DNA from 3 places in the Marinomonas sp. ABL3_031 genome. Region 1 is predicted to be linked to each of the others. Evidence: predicted binding sites of a transcription regulator. Region 1 holds the regulator's gene; each other region holds the start of a gene.
The links. Region 1 encodes sigma-54, which starts transcription at its own class of promoters, with help from an activator protein. Its sites were predicted from a motif close to TGGCACNNNNNTTGCTNT; they were not measured.
Positions count from the first base shown of each region.

Region 2: flgB (flagellar basal body rod protein FlgB) is a predicted target of sigma-54. The motif match lies at 1,962-1,979, and genes of this name have one in related genera.
Region 3: glnL (nitrogen regulation protein NR(II)) is a predicted target of sigma-54. The motif match lies at 2,049-2,066, and genes of this name have one in related genera.

Region 1 covers NZ_JBSWYU010000003.1:193,018-196,300, reverse strand. The annotation lists gene ACXAH2_RS05380 (HPr family phosphocarrier protein) at 1-184, opposite strand, end outside; gene ptsN (PTS IIA-like nitrogen regulatory protein PtsN) at 197-646, opposite strand; gene ACXAH2_RS05370 (RNA polymerase factor sigma-54) at 662-2,146, opposite strand; gene lptB (LPS export ABC transporter ATP-binding protein) at 2,222-2,947, opposite strand; gene lptA (lipopolysaccharide transport periplasmic protein LptA) at 2,951-3,283, opposite strand, start outside.
Region 2 covers NZ_JBSWYU010000001.1:478,959-482,241, reverse strand. The annotation lists gene ACXAH2_RS02360 (flagellar hook-basal body complex protein) at 1-349, opposite strand, end outside; gene ACXAH2_RS02355 (flagellar hook assembly protein FlgD) at 362-1,066, opposite strand; gene flgC (flagellar basal body rod protein FlgC) at 1,077-1,526, opposite strand; gene flgB (flagellar basal body rod protein FlgB) at 1,532-1,924, opposite strand; gene ACXAH2_RS02340 (CheR family methyltransferase) at 2,116-2,952, opposite strand; gene ACXAH2_RS02335 (chemotaxis protein CheV) at 3,009-3,283, opposite strand, start outside.
Region 3 covers NZ_JBSWYU010000001.1:308,430-311,712, forward strand. The annotation lists gene ntrC (nitrogen regulation protein NR(I)) at 1-936, opposite strand, end outside; gene glnL (nitrogen regulation protein NR(II)) at 933-2,018, opposite strand; gene glnA (glutamate--ammonia ligase) at 2,222-3,283, opposite strand, start outside.

The DNA of each region.
Region 1 (3,283 bases):
TGATTTCAGTACCTTTGCCAGCAGCGAGCATCATCATTGCCATGATGCTTTTGCCGTCAACATTACGGCCATCCTTCTCAATGGTAATATCACATGAGAAACGTGATGTGGTTTCAACCAGCTTGCCTGCAGCACGGGCATGCAGTCCAAGCTTGTTGATAATAGTGATGGATTCTTCCTGCATGCTGTTTCATCCTTATATTAAAGATTCAAAGCTAGTGTACAACTCTTTATTAGTTTGTGCGTTGCGAAGTTTTGCTAGTGCGTCTGGTGACTGCGCTAATTCTGCAATTTGCGCTAAAGTCGATAAGTGTTGATCGCATTCGTGAGGCGGTACAATTAAGGCGAAGATCAAGTCAACAGGCTGTTTGTCGACAGAGTCAAAATCAATAGGACTTTGTAGGGACATAATAACAACGGCTGTATGATTGGCAGATTCAAGACGACAATGTGGAATGGCAATGCCATTTCCTATACCGGTACTACCTAATTTCTCACGTGCCAACAAGGCGTCATAGACAGCTTCATTATCACAATGTAGACGGTTAGAAGTGATCTCCGCCAAACTTTCAAGAACACGTTTTTTGCTAACAATGTCTTGTTTAGCAAGCACAAGATCGGCTTTTAGTAGTGAATTTAATGGCATGATACTTAATACCTGTTAAATCAATCTTTTTCGTTCATTGGAAGGCGGAATATTCATCGCCTCACGATATTTGGCAACGGTACGTCTTGCTACTTGAATGCCTTGATCTGCCAAGATGGTTGCCAGTTTATTATCACTAAGTGGTTTCTTAGCAGGTTCATCAGCCACCAATTTTTTAATCATAGCGCGTATGGCGGTCGAAGAACATTCACCGCCTGATGCAGTATTAACATGGCTTGAAAAGAAGTATTTCAATTCAAAAATGCCTTTTGGTGTATGCATGTATTTTTGCGTAGTGACACGAGAAATAGTGGATTCATGCATGCCTACTTCTTCTGCAACATCGTGTAATACCATAGGTTTCATGGCTTCTTCGCCGAGTTCGAAAAAAGCAATCTGGCGACTCACAATACAACTGGCTACTTTTAACAGAGTTTCATTACGACTTTGTAAACTCTTCATGAACCATTTGGCTTCTTGTAATGAATTTTTGATGTAGCTTACATCTTCTGCAGTAGAGGCTGTGTTAGCCATGGCGGAATAGGTTTCGTTAATCTTGATCGGTGGTAAAGCATCATTATTCAATTCGACTTGCCAAATGCCGTTACGCTTTTTGACTGACACATCTGGTATGACATAATCCGTATCGTCTTCATCAATGGCCGAACCTGGACGCGGGTTAAGTTGCTGAATAAGATGAATAACTTCTTTAAGCGCTTCGTCTTTAAGCTTGGTTTTGCGGCTTAACTGCACGAAGTCTCGACTGCCTAGCAGATTTAAATAATGACTGATCAGGTTTTGTGTGCTTTTGAATAGAGGGTGGTCTTGAAATGCTTCTAATTGCACCAGCAGACAATCGCGTAAATCAATTGAGCATACACCCACAGGGTCAAAGCGTTGCAGTCTGTGTTGTACGGCTTGAATTTCATCCAATTCAAGTTCTTCTAGATCACTTGTAAGAGATTCTAGAATGTCTTCTAATGACATGCTCAGATAACCGTCAGGCTGAACGCAATCAACAATCGCGTAAGCAATCTCCAAATCACGGTCTGACATGTGGGTTAGGTTGAGTTGCCAAATTAAATGGTCTTGAATGCTCTCTGCTGGAGCATTACGACTTTCAAAGTCCATTTCATTATCGAAGCTAGTCGCATCGCTTACGGCGGCTGAGCTTTGGTAGGTATCATCCCAGTTGCTATCAATTGAAAGCTCTTCAGGGATACTTTCCGTCCATTCTGATTCTAATCGGGCTTCTTCGGCTGACTCACTGTTTGCCTTTTCTTTGCTTGTATCGTTTTCGACTTTAGATTCAATGCTAGCAGGTAAGTCGATGGCAGTTAATTCGTCGTCATCTAATTCCAGCAAAGGATTGGATTCAAGGAATTCATGAATCTCTTGTTTTAAATCCAATGTCGAAAGTTGCAGCAAACGAATGGCTTGTTGCAACTGCGGGGTCATGGTTAATTGTTGACCGAGCTTTAGCTGTAAAGACTGCTTCATGGAGCAACTCTGTCTGATTTAATAAATTGGAACGAGTTATGCATATTACTCCCTTTCTACAATAATGATAAGGGGTTACAGGCGGAAGTCGTCGCCTAAATAGACTTTTTTTACTTGTTCATTGTTAATGACTTCACTGGCATCACCAGAAGCTATGATATAACCATTGCCCACAATGTAAGCTTTGTCACAAATATCCAGCGTTTCTCTTACATTATGGTCGGTAATTAAAACGCCAATGCCGTTGTCTTGTAAATGCTTAATAATCAGCTTTATATCGCCTACAGAAATCGGATCAACCCCTGCAAAAGGCTCGTCTAATAAAATGAATTTAGGATTCATTGCCAAAGCACGTGCAATTTCGACTCTGCGACGCTCGCCACCAGACAGGGCCATGCCTAAATTTTTACGAATGTGAGTGATGTTGAATTCTTCCAGTAATGATTCTAGACGTTCCTTCTGCTCAGTTTTAGACAGTTCTTTACGGGTTTCTAAAATGGCTGAAATATTATCTTCAACGGACATTTTTCTGAAAATGGAGGCCTCTTGCGGTAAATATCCCACGCCTTTTTGGGCGCGTACATGCATAGCATCTTGAGTAATGTCTTGGTCGTCAATAAAAATCCCCCCGGCATCATTGGCAACCATACCGACTATCATATAAAAACACGTGGTTTTGCCCGCACCATTTGGGCCCAGCAAACCTACGGCTTGCCCCGATTCAACAGCAACGGAGACGTCTTTCACAACAGGGCGCTTTTTGTAGCTTTTAGCCAGATGTTTTGCTTCCAGTCGAGCCATGGGTTAGTTTGCCTTGCCTGTTTGTGGTTGTAGGGTCATTGATACGCGACCGGAATCTTTTTTCTCGGCACTGAATGTGCCGTCATCGATCCTATAGAGAATATAGTCAGCAGAGATGGAATTTTGCATGCGACTTAGATAGCCCTCACCAATGATTTCAAGTTTACCTTCATCTGTTGAGTAGTGAATTTCATTACCTTTGCTGATAACGATATTGCCACTCCAGTCTACTTGCTGGCTGAATTTAGCCGGAGTGCCGGAAGCCTCTAAACTACTGAACTGCTGAGTTTCAGGGTTGCTCGTTACTTTTAAATATTGAGCTTGGATTTCAATTGA
Region 2 (3,283 bases), on a different contig from region 1:
TAACAAGAAAACCGTCTTCATCTAATTTAAAATTACCAGCTCGCGTATAAGATTGTGCTATCCCCGCATCCAATACAAAAAAGCCCGTTCCATCGACAGCCAAATCCAGATTGTTATCCGTATAGGAAAGGTTACCAGGCGAAAATTCTTGTGCCACTTTACTCACACTTACACCAGAGCCAATACTATTGCCGCTGCCCGCGCCCAGTACACTCGTATTGTATAAGTCATCAAATTCAATGCGTGATTTCTTAAAGCCAGTGGTATCGGCGTTGGCAATATTATTACCCGTAACACCCAAATAATCAGCCGAGGCTTTAATGCCAGACAGTGCAGTATTAAATCCCATAACGCTCTCCAGTTACCCTAAGATTTCTAGTTCTTTTGTTAATTTAACCTTGCCGTGGTTCTCCACGTTCAAGACGGTGCCATCTTCACCATTGATGGTGACACCCTGAATTCGAGTTGGTACACGTGTTGACATTGAGGATGTCTCTCCTTGCGCATCAGTGGAGGTAGCGACAAAGCGATACTCACCCGCTGGCAAAGGATTCCCCTCATCATCTAGCTTATTCCAGCTAAATTCCCCTGTGTCCATTGGTGCAGTTCTAACCAACTTATTATCCGCATCATAAATTTTAATGACGGCACTTTTCGACGATTCTGGTACAACAGCCTTCACCAACAAAGGATCTGGCCCGTCAGTCATTTTAGCCTTGCTGCCATCCATCAAAATTGACTTACCCACTAAGGTAGAGGCACTCAAGGCCTGATTAGAAGTTAATGATGTCGCCATAGTTTCCAATTGATCGGAAATACTGGTCAACCTTTCCAAAGAGCTAAACTGCGACATTTGTGCCACCATGTCATTTGCATCCTGAGGCGCAGTCGGGTCTTGTCCTTTTAACTGTTCAATGTATAACTTAAGAAATACATTTTGATCTGCCAAGGCTGCACTGTCCGGCTTTGCTTCAGGCTTTTCTATACCCGCTTTGGATTTCGCCGCATCAGTACCGTATTGCGAGATCAGACCACCCAAGCCATTTTTATCAGATATATTTGCCATCTATCTGCTCCTAGGACTGTCCAAGCGTGAGCATTTTTTGCATCATGCTTTTCGCTGAGTTCATAACATCTACATTCGTTTGAAAGGAACGTGACGCTGACATCATGTCAGCCATCTCTTCCATCGGATTAACGTTTGGATAAAACACATAACCTTCTTCATTCGCCATCGGATGATCTGGCTCATATCTTGGCTGCAACGGTGCATCAGACTCAACAATAGCATCAACCTTTACTCCAACGCCCGCTCCAGACTCATCTAACTTAGTAGATCCCCACCCCCGCTTGCGCATGGAGTCGTTCATCATTTGGGAGAAAACCGGCTTACGTGCACGATAAGTTTGATCCGCTGAACTGGCCGCACTGTCCACGTTTGCCATATTACTCGCGACTGTGTTCAGTCGCACTGTCTGGGCACTCATTGCCGAACCTGATATGGTAAAAATATTACTCAAAGACATAATCATTAATTCCCAGTCAGTGCTTTTTTCATGCCACTGATTTTTCTATCCAAAAACATAAAACTGGTGTCGAACTGCAAAGAGTTTTGTGCATATTCTGCCTGCTCTCTTTGCATGTCCACTGTATTGCCATCTAGAGAAGGCTGACTTGGGTTGCGATAAAGCAAATCACCAGTCAATTCCGTCTCAGCGGATTCAGTAAAATGACGAGCATTGGTTCCTTGCAATTGCAAACGTCGCATTTCGTTGTTGAGCGATGCATTGAAACTAATGTCTCTCGCTTTGTAATTAGGCGTATCTGCATTAGCAATGTTATTTGCTAAAACGGCCGCACGAGCACTACGAAACTCTAATGCTTTATCATGGCCAGCAAAGGCACCTGCAAAGGAAATCGCCATTTTATCCTCAATCCAATTATTCTAAGTTGTTTTACATATAGCAATTATGATGCCAAAAAAAATAACTTTATTTTTCAATGCTTTATAATCATTCATTATAAAAACGGCAAAAAGCGGCAATTAAAATAACGATAACAAAAACAAAAAAAGCCCATCCAAGGATGAGCTTTTCACAAACTTATAAAAGAAATCTAAATCTTTTTCGCTTTATAAACAATGCCAGGATGACACTGAACAATTTCAAAGTAATCTGACAAACCACTTAAGGCTTCAGAACCTCCCAAGAACAAGTAACCTCCGGGTTTTAACGATGCATGCATGCGTTTGAGAATGTCTTGTTTCAGTTCCACCGTGAAATAAATCAGCACATTACGACAAAAAATCACGTCAAACTTGCCTAAGCCAGCAAAAGAATCAATCAAATTTAGGTATTTAAATTCAACTCTCGAACTAAGATTTGGTTTAATTTTCCACGTGACCTCATTAATTTTGTCAAAGTAACGCTTTTGCAAATCTGGCCCCAAGCCTCTAGCAATGGCCAAGCTATCGTATTCCCCCTGCTTAGCATGTTGCAAAATATTGGTACAGATATCGGTTGCCACAATTCGCTCACCTGGTTTCAGCACACCTGGTCGAGCATTTTTAAATTCCTCTATCACCATACTAATAGAGTAAGGCTCTTGACCAGTTGAAGAAGCTGCTGACCAAATACGCAAAGGTGCACTGGTCATTTCGGGCAAGACTTTTTCTCGCAAAATAGTAAAGGGGTGCATATCACGGAACCACAAAGTTTCATTTGTGGTCATTGCATTAATGACTTCTTCCTTTAACTTGGAATTCAATGGCCTATCAAGGGCATCCACCAACAACTCGATTTTGGAAAAGTTCTCTCTTTCTAAAATTTTTCCAAGACGGCTTGCCACAAGATATTGCTTATTGTCACTTAACGAGATTCCACATACTTTTTGCAAATAATCTCGGAAGCGATTGTAACCAGCAGGGCTGATTGCATTAGTCGTGCTGAGCATTAAAACTCCATTATTTAATAACCGCCTAGGCCAAACCACATTACCTAGTTAAATATTTACTCAGATTGCACTTCTACCGTCTCGATCGCTAGACGTGCCAATTCATCTGGCTGGAATTTCGCCAAGAAGCCATCGGCACCTACTTTCTTAACCATAGCTTCATTAAATACGCCACTTAAGGAAGTGTGTAGAAGAATAAATAAGTCCTGCATGCGGCTATCGTTACGAATCGCTGTTGTTAATGTATAGCCATCCATCTCAGGCATTTCTATATCAGAAATTACCATAGAAAACTCTTCTGTCACATCTGTGCCTTCTGCTGCCAAATTTT
Region 3 (3,283 bases), on a different contig from region 1:
ATGGATGCGAATGACGTTCAAACGGTGAAATAAATCTTCACGGAATGAACCTTTTTGCACCAGACTTTCCAAATCTTGGTGGGTTGCCGCTATGATGCGTACGTCAACTTTTACGGGAGTATGACCACCAACACGATAAAATTCACCATCGGCTAACACACGTAATAGACGAGTTTGTGTTTCCGCTGGCATATCTCCAATCTCGTCTAGAAAAAGCGTACCACCGTTCGCCTGTTCAAAACGACCACGGCGTTGCGTATTCGCACCCGTAAAGGCGCCTTTTTCATGACCAAATAACTCGGATTCGATTAAGTCGTGTGGAATGGCTGCCATATTGAGGGCAATGAAAGGGTTTGCCGCGCGTGGACTGTGCGTATGTAACGCTTGTGCGACGAGTTCTTTTCCTGTTCCAGATTCACCATTAATGAGCACGGTAATGTTAGAGTTAGCTAGGCGACCAATAGCACGAAATACTTCCTGCATGGCAGGGGCTTCACCTATGATTTCTTTGTCGACTTGCGGTTCCACTTCTTGTTCCATGTCGTCCGTACTTGGCATGGCATTTTTATGGTGAAGCATGGCGCGCTTCACTAAGCTTACCGCTTCTTCGACATCAAAAGGCTTAGGCAGGTATTCAAAAGCACCACCCTGATAAGAAGCCACCGCACTCTCCAAGTCGGAATGGGCGGTCATAATGATGACAGGCAAATAAGGGTAGTCGTTTTGCAATTTTTCTAATAATTTTAAACCGTCCATACCTGGCATGCGGATATCACTGATAATGGCGTTAGGTTGCTCTTTATCTATCATGTGTACTAGGTTTTCAGCGGAATCAAACAAGCGACACTGAATGCCTTCTTGTTCTAAGGTTTTTTCTAGAACCCAGCGAATGGAACGGTCATCGTCAACAATCCATACGGTTTCTTCAGTTGTCATAACGCTTTCTCCTGTTCTAGGACTGTCGTCTCAATGGGAATCAAAATATTGAATTCTGTGTGTTTTGGCTCACTGTTACATTCCACTATGCCTTGATGTTGGTTAATAACAGATTGTGCAATAGAAAGGCCAAGTCCAGTGCCATCGGCACGGCCGCTGACCATAGGATAAAATAGGGTGTTTAAGATGTTCTCGGGAATTCCTGGGCCATTATCCACTATGCTGATTTTACAGACTAAGCGGTGACGCTTTGAACCAATGGTAAATTGACGAAGTGTACGTGTGACAATGTGAATGGTCTTGTCTTGATTATTATCATCTGCCATCAGTGCTTGCATGGCATTTCGGGTAATATTAAGTAATGCTTGAATAAGTTGTGATTCATCACCAATCAGATCGGGAATACTCGGGTCGTAGTCGCGAATGAGATGAATTTGATTGTCGGTTTCGACGGAAATCAATTGGCGAACACGTTCAATGACTTTGTGAATATTCAGTGCCTTATTTTTGGGCAATTGACGTGGCCCTAGTAATCTATCAACTAAATCCCGAAGGCGGTCGGATTCTTCAATAATAACTTGAGTGTAATCTTTTAAAGCTTCATCGCTAAAGGCACGACTAATCAGCTGAGCAGCGCCGCGTATGCCACCTAATGGGTTTTTAATTTCATGGGCCAAACCTCGCACCAACTCTTTGCTGCTTTCGTGATTGGCAATGATTTCATCTTCTTTGGAAATACGCTTCATTCGATCTCTTGGATAGAGTTCAATAATCAGACTTTCGGTAAAGTTTGAAGAACCCATCACCGGAGTCACAGTATAGTCGCAGAAGAGCTTTTTGCCATTGCTGCACTCAATTTCCGCTTCACGTTTGGTATAAGGATGGCCGGACTCAATAGCGGAATGAAGCGCTTCAATGCTCTCTTCAACTTCGCGGAATGCGGCACTTAAATCATTGCCATAAATGCGACGACGACTGACTGCCAACAGCATTTCTGCTGCTGGATTTAGATATTCGATTTCTAGTGCATTGTTAAGCTCAACAACGGCAGTTGATAAGTGATCTATAAGTAGGTTGTACACTGCATTCGCCTCTCTTCTGACGTTTAACTAACTGCAAAAAACGAACCAACATTGGGCAAATTAAAAGCGCTTGTTTTTCAAGAGTCTCATTTTTTTACGAAAGGTGTTTTGCACCATTATAGCGCACTCAATAAGAGTTGTTTTTTTTAGTGCAAAAAAAAAGCCCCGAAACTGTGTCGGGGCTTTTTGATGTTTAGTATGACTTAAACACTGTAGTAAAGATCGAACTCTACTGGGTGAGTGGTCATGTTTACACGCTCAACTTCTTCAGACTTAAGATCGATGTAAGCGTCGATCATCTCATCAGAGAATACGCCACCTTCTGTTAGGAAAGCGCGGTCATCAGATAGGCACTGAAGGGCTTCTTCTAGGCTACCAGCAACCGTTGGGATGGCAGCAGCTTCTTCAGCAGGAAGATCGTAAAGATCTTTGTCAGCAGCATCGCCAGGGTGAATTTTGTTTTTGATACCGTCAAGGCCAGCCATCAACATAGCTGCGAAAGCTAGGTATGGGTTAGCGGTTGGATCAGGGAAACGTGCTTCGATACGTTTTGCTTTCGGGCTGGCAACATATGGAATACGGATAGAAGCAGAACGGTTACGAGCTGAGTAAGCCAACATTACAGGCGCTTCGAAACCTGGAACAAGACGCTTGTATGAGTTGGTAGAAGCGTTCGCGAAGGCGTTGATTGCTTTAGCGTGCTTGATGATACCACCAATGTAGAACAAAGCTGTTTCAGATAGACCAGCGTACTGATCACCAGAGAATTGGTTTACACCGTCTTTCCAGAAAGATTGGTGCACGTGCATACCAGAACCATTATCACCTACGATTGGTTTAGGCATGAAAGTCGCTGTTTTACCGAAAGCGTGAGCGACGTTGTGTACGCAGTATTTCAATACTTGTACTTCGTCGGCTTTTTTCACTAGGGTATTGAATTTAACACCGATTTCGTTCTGACCCGCTGTCGCTACTTCGTGGTGATGAACTTCCACTTCAAGGCCCATTGTTTCCATTGCACCACACATTGCAGAGCGTAGGTCGTGATGCGAATCAACTGGTGGTACTGGGAAGTAACCGCCTTTAACGCGAGGACGGTGACCCATGTTGCCACCTTCAATTTTTTTGCCAGATGACCAAGCGGCTTCTTCAGCGTTGATTTCAACAGAACAACCAGACATGTCTGCTTTCCAGCGAACATCATCAAAGACAAAGAATTCTGGCTCAGGGCCGAAGAAAGCGGTATCACCCAAACCAGTCGATTT